3 regions of the Paenibacillus sp. OAS669 genome follow, and region 1 is predicted to be linked to each of the others. Evidence: riboswitches for the same ligand, from Rfam matches in the RefSeq annotation. Region 1 holds a riboswitch; each other region holds the start of a gene.

Region 1 (5,623 bases):
CTTAAACCCACATAACCTGTTAAGAATGGAACGTAGTACTGGTCAAAATCGACCGACAGGCTGGCTGTCATGATCAATACAAAAAATAATTGCAGAATCAGCAAGATTCGGTGGGAAAAGATATCTTGCCCGAACCGGTTGACAAAGAGCGACTGCCCTACCCATGCCCACCAGATTGGAACGAAGATGAGGAAAAATTTCGTTAAGTATTCTGCCGGAATGGAGCCGGATTCGGTATGCAGCAAGACATGACCTGCCTTTGAAACGGCTGCTACAAAAAGTAAATCATAAAACAGCTCCAGCCAGGTCACCTTTTTATCGGCAATCGCTGCATGGAGTTGGTGCCCCTTAGTGTGTTCCTTCATTATTATGCTCCTTTGCTTTTTGTATGAGCTGAGCCCTCCATCAGATTTTGTCTGCTACCCCTATCTTAAATGATGCAGCCGATTATGAATAGGATAATATGCAAAAACCGCTGCCGGTTAAAGAACCAACAGCGGTTTGATATGTATCCCCTCCGGCTGGGGGCAATTAGCTCTTAAAGCGCAAAGTCATCTCGTGCAGCTCTTGAGCCATCCGCGTCAATGCATTCACGGATTCCGAAATTTCTTCCATTGTAGCCAGCTGCTGCTCTGAGGCGGCCGCTACACTTTCCGTCTTCGAGAAGGCGGCTTCTGTAATGCTGCTCATATCATGGAGAGAAGCAGTAATCTCCTCGGTGCCTGCCGACATTTGCTCTGATGCTGCAGAGACCTCCTGCATCTGGTAAGCAACCTGCTGCACCGCATTCATAATGTTGCGGAAAGCTTCTCCCGCTTCCTGCATGATCACGGTTCCGTGCTCTACTTCTTTGCTGCCTTTCTCCATGGCGATCACCGCAGAACGGGTTTCACCTTGAATTTGCTGAATAATCTCCGCGATCTGCTCCGCCGATTGCCGCGACTGCTCCGCCAGCTTCCGAACCTCGTCGGCTACGACGACAAAGCCTCTTCCGTGTTCGCCCGCTCGCGCGGCTTCAATGGCGGCATTCAACGCAAGCAGATTGGTCTGCATCGAAATATCAGTAATAACATCGACAATTTGACCGATTTCATCGGAACGTTTCCCCAGTTGATTAACCACCTTGGCTGAATCGCTCACGGATTCCCGGATCATATCCATTTGGGACATGGCTTTCTGGATCGAAATGTTGCCTTCCTCAGCTTCCTTGGAAGCTTCCATGGACATGGCGGATACGTTGCCCGAAAATTCTGCAATCCGATTGATGCCGGTCGCCATCTCTTCCATTGCTCTCACGCTCTCGGTAGTACTCTGCATCTGCTGATCTGCGCCTCCGGCAATGTCCTGAATGGCCGCAACGACATGATGGGTGGTTTGGGCGGATTGCTCCGAGCTCGCTGCTAATTGCTCCGAGCTTGCAGACAAGTTCTGAGATTCAAAGACGATCTTCGCAATGATTTCTCTAAGGCTCGCGATCATTCCGTTGAAATCCTTCGAAAGAAGACCGATTTCGTCTTTGGATTGGTATGTAGCGTTAACCGTTAAGTCCCCATCCTGCGCTTTAGCCATCAATTGCTGGATACTGCGGACCGGTCTGGTGATCATATTAGCAACGCCATACCCGATCAAGGAGCAAAGAACAACGGCAAGCACTGTAACAACAATGATGATGGAGGTTGCCACCTTGGAGCTTTCAATACTTTTATCGTAAAAGATTTTGGCATCCTCTTCATTGTACTTAACAACGTTCTCCAGGCTTTGAATCATCTCCGCACGGATCGGCTTGAACGAATTTACATATTCCTTATGCGCCGCTTCTTTTTGGTTGGCAACGGCCAATTCATCTACTTTTTTCTTGGCATCGTTGTTTTTAGGGATTAAATCGACGAAGTGCTGGTACTGCTCCTGTGCTCTCGGGGACAACGTGATTTGTTCGAGATTTTTTCGTATAGCCTGATTTTTATCGCGGGTTTGAGTAATTTGCTGTTGAATTTGTTTAATAATCGCTTCATCTTTCGCCAGCAGCAATTCAAGCTGCAAGGAATCCATTTGCGAATTACCGAACAGAAGCCCTTCAACAAGACTATTCGGGATCAAGGTTTCTTCGTACATAACGCGGGCATTGTTAGCCATCTTGTCCATGACGAAATAGCCTGTAATGCCGATAATGAGCAGGAACACGATGGAAAGCCCCAGCATTCCGCCTATTTTCGTTTTGATTCGCAAGTTCTGGATAAACTTCATGATCCAAGCATCCCCCATTGAAATATTTGTGTAATGAGACACTAAACGCTTTATCACTTTAAAGAACTCAAACATTTTGACGCGGCAAAAAAAGTCCATCCCCAAAAAAAGGGATGGACTTCCCCCCATTTTTCGGTGGCCCGGCTGCCGTAGATCAAAATCCTTAGGCCCGAAGCTTTGCGTCCCCCTCTTTCGAGAAGTTTGCCTTTTTCGTGATATGGGTATATCGTTTGGCCAAAGTATAATATAGCGTTTTGAAAAATACAAGACCTCTTTACTAAAACTAAATACTTACTTTACGTACCGAAATGTCGAATTTTAGGATAATCGTCATGGTTGCTCTAGGGAAAATAGGCCTGTAAATGACGTTTTTCCACGAAAATTGTTTCACCCCCTCTATTTCTTTTCGGCATAATTTGACAAAAAATGAAGTCTAGTTTATTCTCTGATTTGTCCGGACAAAACTACTTTTTGGAAACGAGGGGTACATCTTGAAAAAACTTCTTTCAAAATTGGCTTTGTCGAGCTTGGCTATGGCACTTGTATTTACATCCGGTTTAGCTACTGCAGAAGCTAGCAAGGACCCGTCTCACACCAATAATAAAAAGGCTAAAGTCGCCCTGTTGATTCCAGGTTCATCCAAGGATGGCGGTTTTATGGAATCTGCTTACCGCGGATTGGTAAAGGCAGAAGAGGATTTCAGAATCAAAGCGACCTACGTGGAAAATATCCCGCATGATACCGCACAAATCGCGGATGCATTGCGTCAATTGGCTAAGAAAAACCCGGATATGATCATTGCTCATGCAGGGCAAAGCTCGGAAGCAGTAAAGCTCGTAGCCAAAGAATTTCCAAAAATAAAATTTGTGAATACACAAACGAATTTGACCGGCGACAACCTGTCCAGCTATCAAGTTAAGCAGGAAGAATCCGCATGGCTGGCGGGCGCTGCAGCAGGACTTTTGACTAAAACCAACGTAGTTTCCCATATTTCCGGCGCACGCGTAGGTCCCGGCCTAGCGGGACGCGCAGCCTTTGCCGACGGTGTGAAGCACACCAATCCTAACGCAACCCTCCTTACCACGTTTACGGGCAATCAGGAAGATGCTGATCTAGCGAAAAGAGTCGCTCAAGCACAAATTAACGCGGGTTCGGATATGATCTTCACCATGCTGAACATGGCCCGTAACGGCGTTACCGAAGCGGCACGCGAGAACGGCGTATACCAATTCGCTAACGTTCGCGATTATTATGCCGATGCACCTGATGTTTTCATTGGATCTGCGATTTCGGATGCAAGCCTGACTGTATACGGAGCAATTAAAGATTTGACGGAAGGCACATGGAAGCCAAATACGGTGAAAAAAATCGGACTTGAGAATCCGGATGCCGTTCGACTTGTGCTGTCACCTATTGTTCCACAAGATGTGAAGGACAAAATTGCAGCTTTCGCCGATAAAATCCAATCTGGTGAAATTGTGATTCCTACTGAATATACCGGTCCTGAATTTACAAATTATTAAAACCTGCGCTCGGATAACGATACGTTAGGTTTGTACAAAGAGCACTTCTTTTACTCTCGAGAGGGGTAGAGAAGTGCTTTTTATTATTCGATGTAATAAGACGAATGAAGAAGGAAGGTCAACATCTCTCTGTCGGATTTGTCATCTGTTTCTGGAAGAAATATACTAATAATGAGGTTCGAAGAATAATAGTAAAGATGCATCGAAAAAACGGGATTCACATTGCAGATGACAGGGGGATTATATGGAGAGTGCAAATATTTTTACCAACTTTAGACCGATCTATCTATTGTTGATCATTGTTCTTATTGTCTCCTTGCTAGTGATCCTCTTCCAGAAGAAGCACTATCCATTAGTGAATGGATTTACCATCAGCCTTATCCTATGTATTTGTCTACTAGTATCCGCTTTTATGACTTATCAAATAGGAATTCTCTCCGATGCATTATCCATGGGCGGCGACCCTGTTTCTTTTATTATGTTTATTATCGTTGCGATTTTGTCGGTAATTAGTTTGCTGGTGTACCTTGGTAAAAGCAAATGATTCTACTTGGTTATGTTTCAAACTTAATTAGGCAAGCTCGTTTTTTTAAATGAAATATTATTCGTTGTAAACCCGCCATCTTTAAACGAATATTCGATTACAATATCCCCTATAGATTTCAAATAATCTCCTTCGACTCCAACAGCTGCTTTTATTGTACTATTGGACACTTCATATTGAATAAAATTTTCATATCTAATTTCAGAAATGTTAGTCGGGAACAGTTGGGAATATTGATAAGGGACATCCTTTACATTTATTTTGGAAATCGCATCACCTATTTGTATCTCAACTTCAGTATCAGATATGATTCTTGTTGTGACATTGTTTTTAACGATATCTAGCGGATTTTCTATATTATATTCCGTAAAGTTTTCAGGATTAATAATATGAATAGCTTCATTAGAGTAGCCTGTGCCATGACCTTGGCTTAAAATAATAACCAACTCTTTCTTTTGATCATTATTCAAATCCAAATAAGACAATTGCGGTAAATCTTCTATCATAGCAATGGTGTCCCAATTGAAAACTTTTTTAACACCTTTGATACTTAATATTAGTTCTTTATACAAGTTATCAGCTTTATTTAAAGCGTACAGGTAAGTTTCTTCCTCTGGAATAGAAGCAATCATTTTGATGTCGGCATTAATATCTACAGCATGTCTTTGGTCATCCCAACTTACTTTAGCACCTAAAGATTCAGCAATAGACCTAGCTGGTACATACACATGTCCATCTATGAATTGAGGATTCCAATCTGTCTTTTCTTGGCCATTAAGATAAATAAGTATTTTTTGTTCCAATGCGTTAATGTCTTTAATCCCAAAACTCGACAAACCTATTATCAAAAGCGATAAGGAAACAATTAGCTTTGTTTTTTTAATTACCATTCTAATCCCCCTTGTTGTAAGTACTTCTTAGTTTCTGAGTCTTATTATACCCTATGTCATTGGTAACCCATATAATGGAAAATGAAAATTCGCGATAAATCTACGTGGAGCTCTTTAAAAGGGCTCCATTTTTTTATTTCAAACCCGTCTGTTATCGGCATGAGTGGAGATTTCCAAAAGAAGCTTCTATTAAATGTTTGTCCAATCATTTTACTAATCTCTTACATATCTTGATGTATCAAAAAAAAGAGGAGCTGATATTTTTGGTACGTATTCTTGATAAAGCAGCCGTCCAGCCGCTTAGTAAATTCAACCCGGCCAGATCGTTCACTATTCGGCGTTCCCCGCAAAAATCCGGCATAGCATCGATCCCTATACGGATTCCAGCGAATTCTCAACCGAATCGTGTAGATTTGGTAGCT
Region 2 (5,623 bases), 360 kb from region 1:
TCCCGGATCAATTCGGTGATTTCGTTCGCGGATTGAGCCGATTGCTCGGCGAGCTTTCTGACTTCCTGGGCGACTACCGCAAAGCCCCGGCCCTGTTCTCCGGCACGCGCAGCTTCGATAGCAGCATTAAGGGCCAAAAGGTTCGTTTGGGCGGAGATTTCCGTTATCAGCTTGATAATGTCGCCGATCTCCTGCGATTTCGCATCCAGACGGTTAATAACTGCAGTACATTCCGTAACCTTGTCGTGGATATTGTCCATCTGGTAGGAGATTTTCTCCACTTGTTCCTTCCCTTTTTCCGACTCCTCCGAGGTTTTTAACGCACTTTCGGCCATGACGGAAGTGCCTTGAGCGATACGCTGTACACCGGTAGCCATTTCTTCCATCGCACTGGCGCTTTGCATGGCTCCATGGGCCTGCACGTCCGCTCCCTCCGCTACCCTCTGTATCGATTGGGCTATCTGCTGGGAAGCGACGGAGTTCTGATCCGCACTGGCGGACAGCTCCTCGAAGGTGGCTGCAAGCTGCTCGGAATTCAGCGAGACTTGCCCGATCAAATTCCTCAAGTTCTCCGTCATGGTGTTAAAGTCCTCAGCCAGCTGTCCTACTTCATTACGCGAACGGACCTGCAAATGCTGCTTCAGATCTCCCTGCGCCAATTGGTTCATCGCTTGTCCTACTCTAACAATGCCTTGAGACATCGTTTGTCCCAGCCACAAAGCGATGGCGATGCCAATAACCATGATGACGAAGGCAATCAGCAGCGTCCGGAGCCACATGCTGTCCAGAGACTCGGTAAATTCAGAATAAGGCGCTGTTACTACCAGCTTCCAGACGCTGTCCGGGATTTGCCTTGCCCCGACCAGATGCTTGGAACCGTCCTCTTGAATGTAGCCGATAAACGGCTCCTGCATTTGCAAAAATTGCTCATAGCCGGCTTTCTGCTCGGGTGTCGCTGCCGTTTCCAGAATGTTCTCCGTCAGCACCTTGCTCGCATCCGGATGAGCCAAAATATCGCCTTTATCGTTAACCATGTAGGCATAGCCGGTTTTGCCGAACTGAATGCGCTGAACGATGGCTGCGATTTGCTCGCGTCCGATGGCGCCCGTAATGACGCCGGTTACGGTACCATTAGCGTCACGGAGAGGAGCAGCGACGTTCATGATCATGCTGTTATCGGCCTTGGAAATCATCGGCTCGCTGATCAGCGTTTTCCCCGTTAACGCCTCCTTATAATAATCACGGGAGCTGATATCGAACTTGGTGCCGAGAGCCTTCTTCTCAATCTGCTGCCCCTGCCCCTGCGTATCAAAAAGCGAAAACCGCAGGAAATCGGAGTTTCTCGATAAATAACCCTGCAGCACGCCGACACGCTCGTCAAACGAATTGCCTTTCACAAAAGCGGGCAAACCGGTGATTCCATTTGCCTCCGCCGTCACTCTGTCGCGCCATTGTGTAATGAGCTGCGCATTTAGTTCCAGCTGCTGGCTGACGTTCAATTCAATATCCTGCTTGAGCATATCCGCAGACGACTTGTACATAAAGCCGCCGACGACGGCTACCGTTACAAAAATAACGGCAATAACGGCAAGCATGAGCTGCAGTTTGAAGCTCCTCCAGGTTTGACTCTGGAAAATGACTGACATTCGTTTGGTTTTCATAGTCCTCTCCCCAACTTTTAATAAAAAATGGCTATTCAAAAATTGAATAGCCAAAATATACAAACATCCTCTGTTTTGGCAACCCGGCTATCATAGTTTCCTTATTCAGCATCGAAACCTTAGACCCGTGGCTTTGTGTCTCCATCTTTCGAATGGGTTTACCTTTTTGCTTATGAAATTGTCAGTTACAGGAACGCAGTCTTGTCTCAACATCACCTCTAGCTGCCGTTGTACTAATACGCTTGCGAGCTTATGTAGGTCTTTGGATGCACGTAGGAGCAATGAAATATTTTACTTTTGTATACATAGTACATAATACTCAATACTACAGTCAATACATTTTTTGACAATCCATTTGTTCTTTCGACAAGAATGCCAGTAAATGTTTGGAATCTTGTCAAAAAAACGTATGTGATTCCGTTCCTATAAATCCGCGCTAAAGAAGAAGCTGTCCTTGAAAAATCAGCTGACTATCGCTCTGAAGAACTGGATATACCTTCCTAATGAAACAAAAAAAACCGCTTGTTCAGCGGATTTTAGTCATAAAAATAAGTTTATTTTCAATATTGTTCCAAAATAGGACTATATTGTCCCATCCTCCTCGACCGCAAACTCAAAATCATCCAAATCATACACCTGGACCTGAATCGCCGCCTCGATTACCTTTTCAATAAAATCCGGCTGATCCGTCAAAATCGGCACCTGCTCTTTTATGGATGTCAAAATCAGCTCCGTTTCGATCGGATCGAACGCTTCGCCAAACTCTTCGTTGTCGTAAGAGTTTACCATTGTTAACGTTACCGCATCATTGATCGGCATCGGTGGACTTTTGGCCCAAGGAACATTCACGGCGCGCTCCATTCTTTTCCGGTTCAACGGCTCCTCCAGCAGCCCGATCAGCTCGGCAATTTTCCCTCTTACATGCGCTTCATCTCTTGCATCCGGCATGATCGGTTCCTTGCTGTCCTTCAGCTCATACAGCTCCCGAATCGTGGTGTAAGGAACGAGGTATTCTACCGGTTGGCTCGGAACGAGCATTTCTCCATACACAGCAAGCATCACAGCCTCTATGACAAAGCTTTTGGGCATCGCTCCGTCCCCCTCTCTATCTGTAATGACTTTTCTTAGATTGTAACGCTCTAATATCCCATTATAGCATTAATGCAGCCTTAACACATCCGAACAAGGCCCTTCCATGCAAATAGGCCCGGCAATCCGGGCCATTGGCCTTCATTGCCGGGCTTAGCGTATACCGTCTTAAGTCAATACACGAGCAACGGACGGAAGCCATCAGCGGGCTTCGTTCTGCAGGATCCAGACCCCTTTGGACGGAAGCTCCGATAGGCCCGTATGCTCCTTTCCTTCCAACAGGTCGCGATATACCGCTTCGCCCAGATCAATTGCCGTTGAACGGTCGTTATGATTAAGCACGAAGGTAAACTGCCGGCCTTCTTTGTTTCGGCGGGTCACCTCAACGCCCTCCGGAGCCACAAGAAGCGGCTCAATTCCGCTCTCCTTGCAAAGACTGAACAGAAGATGGTCCATAAATTCGGCGTCCGGACTCGTTGCGACGTACCATGCCTCTCCCTGTCCGAACCGGTTACGGGTTAAAGCAGGCATGCCTTGATAAAAGTCCGAGCCGTACACGGCGAGCACCTCGGCCCCTTCGGCATGAATCAAATCGCACAGCAACCTGCAGCTGTAAGAGCTTCCAGCTGCTAATTCCCCATAGGAAGCCTCCATCACGATAGAGTTGGATGCTTCCGGCGGCAGCGCATCGATTTCCTCCGCCCATAGGCCAAGCAACGAACGCAGCTCGCCGGGATAACCGCCAAGCGTAACTAAGTCGTTCTCGTTCACAATGCCGCTGAAGAACGTCGTGACGAGCTTGCCGCCCTGCCGGACAAACTGCTCCAGCTTCCCGGCGATCCCCGGCTTCACCATATAGAGAAGCGGTGCCAGGACGATCTTGTACGAATCCAGCGGCGTATCCTCGCCGATCAAATCGACCTGGATGTTCCGGTCGAACAGCGCCTTGTAGTACTTCGAGAGCTCATCCAGATACTTGAGCTCCTTGCTCGGCCCTGAGGACATCTCCACCGCCCACCAATTGTCCCAATCGAACAGGATTGCGACTTTGGATTCAATACGCGAATCCAGCAGCGTGTCTCCTAACCGCTGCAGCTCCTCGCCAAGCTGCGCGCATTCGCGGAAAACGCGGGTATGCTCATGGCCCGCGTGCTCGATGACCGCGCCGTGATATTTCTCGCAGGCGCCGATCGAACGCCGCAGCTGGAAGAACATGACGGTGTCCGCACCGCGGGCCACTGCCTGGTAGCTCCACAAGCGCATGACGCCGGGACGCTTCAGGCTGTTGTAGGCCTGCCAGTTCTGCTGGCTCGGCGTCTGCTCCATCAGCATGAACGGGTCCCCGTCCTTCAGGCCCCGCATCAGATCATGCCTCATGGCCGTTACGCTCACCGGGGTGTCATAACGGGGATAATTATCCCAGGATACGATATCCATCGATTGGGCCCATTTGAAATAGTCGAGCGTCTTGAAGGTGCCCATCAGGTTCGTCGTTACCTTGATATCGGGGGTAACGGCTTTAAGCTCCTCGTATTCCGCCCGGTAGCACTCCAGCAGCGCATCGCTGTTAAAGCGGTTGTAATCGAGAGAGATTCCCTGGAATGTCGTCTTCCCGTCTCCTAGCTGCTCTGTCAGCACGCTGGGCAGCACAATCTCATCCCAGTCATGGAACGTATGCCCCCAGAAGCGCGTGTTCCATGCCTTATTTACCGCTTCCAGCGTACCGTAGCGCTTCTTCAGCCAGACGCGGAACGCCTTCTCGCATTGCTCGCAGTAGCAGCTGCCGCCGTACTCGTTGTTGACATGCCATACGGCTAGCGCCGGATGATGGCCGTACCGCTCCGCCATTTTACGCGCCATGAGGCGGGAAAAATGCCGGTAGGTCGGGCTGCTCGGACAAAAATTATGCCGCCCGCCAAATTTGCGCTTCTTGCCGTCCGACGTGACCCGCAGCACATCAGGGTACCGCTTCGCCATCCATGCCGGTACTGCAGCGGTGGATGTGGCAAGGCAAGCGTAGACGCCGTTCTGCGCCAGCTTATCCATCACTTCATCTAACCAGCCGAAGTCATAGGCGACTTCGTCGGGCTGCAGCAGAGCCCATGAGAACACGGCTACCGTCGCCACATCGATCCCTGCCAGCTTGAACAAACGCATGTCTTCATCCCAGATTTCCTTGGGCCATTGGTCCGGGTTATAATCCCCGCCATAAAATATTTTGGGCAGCTTCGAATGAATCATGATGAACTCTCCTTTTCTTTCATCCTGGGTGTATCTGCTGCTTCCCACCCTGCATCCGGAATCGATCCAGGCAGGATGTGTCGCGGATCAAGCATGGTCTTATCCCCTTGTTTCTCCATGCGGCTTCACTCCCTCAGGTTCATTTGCCAGGCAAATAGATAACGATTTCAAAAGGAGAAAACAACCGTTCGGATGACAAGGAAGGTTTAGCGCATGAAGCTTGGGAAAGGCTCACAGAAAAAACAGACCCGGCTCAAGCATCTCCTTGGTCCCCGAACTGCGGGGAGCTCCGGGATATCACGATATGAAACTAGTCGACCGGTCATCCCGTGGCCGTATAAGACAGGTCCCTGTGATCATTTTTTATCATACCCAGTACTCTCGGACCTCAGCAATCGCAACATCTTAATCTGATAATACGATTTGAAACTAACCGCTTCCCCTTATACCGGGCTTCCCTCTCCGCCCCCCTCTTTAAGCCTCGAACGGAACTCTTTGGGCGAGCAGGGATTATACCGCTTGAACATTTTATAAAATTGCGCCACATTCGGAATCCCGACCCTGCAGCCCACCTCTATAATGCTTAAATCCTGGGTCAGCAGCATACATTCAGCCATCTTGATCCGTTTGAA
Region 3 (5,623 bases), on a different contig from region 1:
GCAGCTGCACTTCCTGCACCAGACTTTCCAAGTCCTGCTTCTTTTTATCTGTGTCTACATTTTGCTTGAATTGGACGATGATGGTGGATACGTTATCGCTTGAGGTAGACGTCAGCGAATCAAGATCCTCGATATTGGCCACCTTATCCTCTATAGGCTTCGTGACCTCTTCCATCACATCCTTAGGCGGACCTTGGTAGGTGGTGGAAATTAAGACTACCGGAAAGGATACGTCCGGCATGTTCTCCACTTTCAATGTAGATGCTGAGTACAAGCCTCCGCCCATCAATATGGCTATCATGATGAACACCGCAGCTACATTTTTCATGGAGAAGCTGGTCAGTTTGTTCATTGGGTTCCCTCCTAAGAGCTTTACGCAGTAAAGCTTGCATCGTAAGCATTTTCTTAGCTTTGCGAAGCAAAGCTGACTTCGTAAGCATTTGCTTAGTTTTGCAGGGCAAAACTTACTTCGTAAGCGGTACTGAACTTTGCTTTATAAGCGTCGGCATCCACGTTATGCCCGGACGAATGACGACAGGGCACATTCGATTTCTTCGATTAAAGTACACCACGAATATGAACGGAGCATGAACAAACCCCTCTCGGCTCCTTATTTAACCGTTGGTAAGTTATTGCAGGTATATGTGCATACAAAAAAACCGCAAGCTTAATCGCTTGCAGTTCCTCTTTTATGGATTCAGTTATTCAGGAAGCCGACTTGGGAAAGGTCAGCATAAATACAGTTTCCTTATCCGTACTGGAGAACGAGATCTCCCCGTCATTTTTATGCATAATTTGCTTGCAAATCGTAAGCCCTAGGCCCGTTCCATTCGTTTTGTTGGTAACAAATGGGACAAATAGCGATTTGGCCAGCTCCGCCGGAATAGGAGGACCGTTATTCGTAATGTGAATATAGGCTTTACGCTGGTCCTCGAAGGCGGATATCTTCATTTTTTTATCGTACTTCGCTTGAGAGAGCGCATCGATACCATTATTAATCAAATTGTTCAGCACCTGTTGGATTCCCAGCCTCTGAACGCGAAGGGTCATATGTTCCGGAATTTTAACGCACAGATTGACATTTTCATTAATTAGTCGAGGGCGCAGCAACGACAGGTTGTATTCCAGCATCTGCTTGACGGAGATCGGCTCCTTCTCTTCTTCCACCATAGGCTTCTTGGAGAAGCTGAGAAATCCGGTCACCTGCATATGCATATTGTTGCATTCATCCTCTATGAACTCCAAATAGGAGTCTATCTTCTCTTTTGGCAGAGAATGGATATTAGAACGAAGCAGTTTAATAAACCCTTTAATAGAAGTTAAAGGGTTGCGAATTTCGTGCGCCATGCTGGCGGCCATTTTCCCGATCAGATTCATCCGGTCGTCGTGAAGCTGGTGAATAGCCGTATCTTTTTCTATCATTGAAGCCAATGTAATCTGCCAATAATGCTTGCATAGGATTCCCTCGAAATCGTCGATTCGAAGACAAATTTGGTGATACAAGGTTGCCGGCAGCGAATCTCCGAGTACATCCAGCAAGGCGCGGCGCCATGAGTGAGAGCATTGAATAATATCAATAATTTGAAGCCCCAATTCCTCGAACCTTCCGCACCAATCGTCAACCAATTGCCGAATCGGATGCTGCTCCGGGGGAATATGAAGATCGGTAATATAATCAAAATAGATGTCGCCCCTGCGCATCATATTGGATACATTATACCCGCGTAAAATCTGCTCCTCCATCAGCTTCTGCCACTGCTCAATAACCTGTGACTTCTTATCCCTTACATGCTTTAACAAAGGCTCTGCATCCATAAAAGAAAACCCGCCTATATATAGGAGTGTGATATTACATAACATATCATAAAGAGATCGGAAGTCCAATGCTCAAAACTATAGGACTTTATATACATTTTGTCTCATAGGAATAGTATACATTATTATGCGGAAATATAAATATGAAATTCTCCGATGGTTTCCAGACTAAGAGGAATACTGAACACTTCGCCCCCCCAATGGTTTGCAGCTCCGTTAATGAGGCTCGGCGGTGTAATATCGACTTCGATCCCCTGCTGAAACAGCAAGGTGCTGGCATTTCCGCTAATCATATTCCCCAGCTCGCCGACCGCGCTCTGGCACATCTCATCAAAATGCGTGAGGGGATAGCCGCCCATCATCCCGGATACCATCCGTAAAGCAACCGTCTCGGGAATACCAAAAATAATATCCTTTTGCAGCTGGCCCAGAATCCCGATTTTGAGCCAAACGTAATCCTCCGTGTATTGGATCGTTCTCATACTAAGCTGCCCGACAATGGGTTTAATTTGGATCAGCGTTTCAATGACATGAAGTGAAGAAGTTAAGAACGGGTTCACGAAGTTTGCTTGCACATGATACAGCCCCTTTACAAAGAAAGTTATAAGAATTAAAAAAAACTGCCCGAAATTGGGCAGTCTTGTTTTTGCAAAACTTAGAACCTATGCGCCGTTTTCGGTAACCCAGCCGCCATAGGAATGCTCCTTTAGGCCTGTGGCTTTGCGTCCCTGCCTTTCGGCAAGTTTGCCATTATCGATTTGTCATGGTGATTATATAGCCAAACTACATCCATTGTAGCATACAAGCTGGCAAAATAGTACTTGTTTTCCTATAGCACCAACCGTATCTCCATGACTTTACTACTATATCCGGCTATTTGTAAAGAGGCCAAATTCATATGAGTACCCGCCAAATGGTGAAGAACCTATTTCAGTCCCGTTAATGCAATGCCGCGGATAATATGCTTTTGAAACAACAGGAATACGGCGATTAGCGGAAGCACCGAGACACTTGCTCCTGTCATAATCATCGCCCAGCTGCTGCTGTCCTTCTGTTCGCTCGAGAAGAAGGAAATGCCCACCGGAATGGTTAATCGTTCGGGCGACTGGGTCACAATAAGCGGCCAAATAAAAGCGTTCCAGCTGGATAAAAAAGTAAGTATTCCTAACGCAGCCAGCGCGGGACGAACAAGAGGCACCGCAATACGCACCATGATGCTCCATTCATTCAAACCGTCGACTCTGGCTGCGTCCAGCAGCTCTTGAGGAACCTGCTCCATAAATTGCTTCATCAGGAAAATGCCGAAAGCCGACATGATCCCGGGAAACAAAATCCCCGTATACGTATCTACCCAATCCAGTTGAACAGAGGCGATATACCAGGGGATGATCAGCATCTCCGTAGGCACCATCATCGTGCTTAAGATGGCGATAAAGATAACCTGCTTGCCGTGAAATGAAAATCGGGCCAGAATATAGCCTGCTACCGTATCAAACAGCGCCACGCTTGCCGTCGTTATGCAGGCCACGACCAGGCTGTTCAGCATCCAGTCGGCGAACGGGGATTGGACGAACAAGGCCGCATAATTATCAAGGGTCATCGTCTCCGGAATCAGCTGCAAGGAGAATACGTCCTTCGGCAGCTTCAAGGAGGTGGCGATCATCCACACAAAAGGAAATACCATTCCCACTGTTCCGATGCTGAGTACGATATGAAGCAGAACTATAGTAGCCCCGAACCGGCGCCTCTTGTTCGTTCCACCGGCGTTTCCTGTAACCTTCACTGCCTTCACCCCCTAGGGCCTAATACTCTGTTTTGCTGCTTAATATCTTCATCTGCAGCAGAGACAGCAATAAAATGATGACAAACAGCACCACGGTCGCCGCAGCCGCCTCTCCCATATTGAAATGCTTAAAGGCCATATCGTAGATATACAATACCAGGGAAACCGTCGAGTTCAGCGGACCTCCCAAGGTCATATTCAACACCTGGGTGAACGATTGCAGATAGCTGATGCTGGCAATAATGACGGAGAACACTAGAACCGGGTTGAGCAGCGGTAATGTAATATAACGAAACCTTTGCCAGCGGTTCGCTCCGTCGATGGAAGCTGCATCGTAATACAAGGCCGGGATATTCTCCAGCCCGCTCAAAAAGACGATCATCTGAAACCCGATGCTCTGCCATATCATTGCGGCAATAACAATAAAGATCGCTTGAGACGGAGAGCCCAGGAATAGCTGCGGCTCGAGACCCAGCTTCAGGAGCAGCGCATTGATAACTCCATTTTTCATAAAAATCCAGCGAAACACCCAGCTTACCGCAACTACACTGGTGATATAGGGGATAAAGTAAAGGGTCCGGTACAAGCCTCTGGATACATGGAGCTTATGAAGAAGGAGCGCAACCGCCAGACCGGCGATCAACTGCCCCGGCACGCCGATCAGAACATATACGAACGTATTGCCGAGCGACCTGATGAACTTCGTATCCTGAAAGAGCGCTGCATAGTTGTCGAATCCGACGAAGGGCTTCTCCTCCGACAATAAATCCCACTCCCGGAAGCCAATGTTGAATGCATAGGCAATAGGCAGAATACGTACGATGACAAAAAAAAGAAGGGGCAGCAGAAGGCAGCTGTAAATAAACAGATAGCGCTGCTTTTTATAGCTGAGCCCGCTTTTAAAGGAAATTGGCTTTTTACGGAGTGCAAGCTTATTTACTTGTTCCATAGACACTCCCCCTGACTCCCGCCTCATTTCTTATCCTGCTTCGCCCAATAATCGTCATACAGCTTCTGCGTCTTCGATACAAGCTCCTCGAAAGCTTTCTCATAAGGCACCTTGTTCAGCACCACCTGATCGACCGCCTCTGTGAAGTAGTCCCGCTCCAGCTTCTCATCAACGAAGAAATGGGCATGTGCCACGCCAAGCTGTTGAATGAACGGCCCCAGCTTCTCATCCTTGGCATATTTCTCCTGCAAAGCGACCTCCTTCTTGGCCGGGAGCTCCCCGACCTTCTCCACCCATTGCTCCTGCACTTCCTTGCTTGTCAAATATTTCAGCCACTCCGCGGCGGCTTCAAGCTTTTTGCCCTGCACGTTTTTCGTAATGGCATTGGCCCAGAACGATACCTGCGTCGCTTTCTCCTTATATGCAGGCAGCGGGGCGATCGCGTACGGCAAATCCGGCACATCCTTTTTCAAGCCGCCGAGCTGGAACGAACCGTCGATATTCATCGCCGCATGACCGCCCTTGAAGGCCGTAATGTCATCATTATAAAAATTGTTCGTGCCCACCTTATGTACAAGCGACAAATCTATCAAATATTTGAAGGCCTCAAGCCCTGCCGGGGATTGGTTCCACAAAATTTTGCGCCTATCGTCACTGATGTCTTTGCCCCCCGCCTGATACACCAGCGCATCCCGGTACCAATGGTGCAGCTGCGCGTTCGGCTGCCAAGCCAGCCCCTCGACGACGTATTGGCCGTTCTTATCCTTCTGGGTCAGCTTCTTGGCGTAATCCACCAGCTCATCCCATGTTGCCGGCGGTTTGGCGGGATCCAGCCCAGCCTTGGTGAACAGCTCCTTGTTATAAAAAAGCGCGAGGGTACGGACAGCTGTCGGTATGGCGTAATATTTGCCGTTCAGCTTGGCGGTATCCACGAAGGGAAAAAACTCCTGCTTAATGGCCGCCTCCGAAAAGGCGCTGTCCGGCAGCGGCTGCAAGTACCCCGAGGAGACATATTTAGGCAGCCAGCCGTAGTACAGGTTGATGACATCGGGTCCTTTTCCCGCAGGAACAAGCGC

Evidence for each region. Region 1 has a riboswitch for cyclic di-GMP ahead of GGC63_RS10150 (methyl-accepting chemotaxis protein). Riboswitches for the same ligand answer to the same signal wherever they lie in the genome.
Region 2: another riboswitch for cyclic di-GMP. It lies ahead of GGC63_RS08650 (methyl-accepting chemotaxis protein); the one in region 1 lies ahead of GGC63_RS10150 (methyl-accepting chemotaxis protein).
Region 3: another riboswitch for cyclic di-GMP. It lies ahead of GGC63_RS21505 (chemotaxis protein CheX); the one in region 1 lies ahead of GGC63_RS10150 (methyl-accepting chemotaxis protein).

Annotation. Positions count from the first base shown of each region.
Region 1 covers NZ_JADBDR010000003.1:500,762-506,384, reverse strand. The annotation lists gene GGC63_RS10155 (low temperature requirement protein A) at 1-326, opposite strand, end outside; gene GGC63_RS10150 (methyl-accepting chemotaxis protein) at 532-2,244, opposite strand; cyclic di-GMP riboswitch class I at 2,376-2,460, opposite strand; gene GGC63_RS10145 (BMP family protein) at 2,736-3,767, shown strand; gene GGC63_RS10140 (hypothetical protein) at 4,012-4,311, shown strand; gene GGC63_RS10135 (copper amine oxidase N-terminal domain-containing protein) at 4,335-5,201, opposite strand; gene GGC63_RS10130 (exosporium protein C) at 5,465-5,623, shown strand, end outside.
Region 2 covers NZ_JADBDR010000003.1:141,061-146,683, reverse strand. The annotation lists gene GGC63_RS08650 (methyl-accepting chemotaxis protein) at 1-1,661, opposite strand, end outside; cyclic di-GMP riboswitch class I at 1,736-1,834, opposite strand; gene GGC63_RS08645 (ADP-heptose synthase) at 2,244-2,750, opposite strand; gene GGC63_RS08640 (beta-galactosidase) at 2,952-4,991, opposite strand; gene GGC63_RS08635 (helix-turn-helix transcriptional regulator) at 5,435-5,623, opposite strand, start outside.
Region 3 covers NZ_JADBDR010000010.1:83,688-89,310, reverse strand. The annotation lists gene GGC63_RS21515 (efflux RND transporter permease subunit) at 1-352, opposite strand, end outside; gene GGC63_RS21510 (sensor histidine kinase) at 706-1,815, opposite strand; gene GGC63_RS21505 (chemotaxis protein CheX) at 1,941-2,390, opposite strand; cyclic di-GMP riboswitch class I at 2,490-2,574, opposite strand; gene GGC63_RS21500 (carbohydrate ABC transporter permease) at 2,741-3,598, opposite strand; gene GGC63_RS21495 (carbohydrate ABC transporter permease) at 3,618-4,547, opposite strand; gene GGC63_RS21490 (extracellular solute-binding protein) at 4,571-5,623, opposite strand, start outside.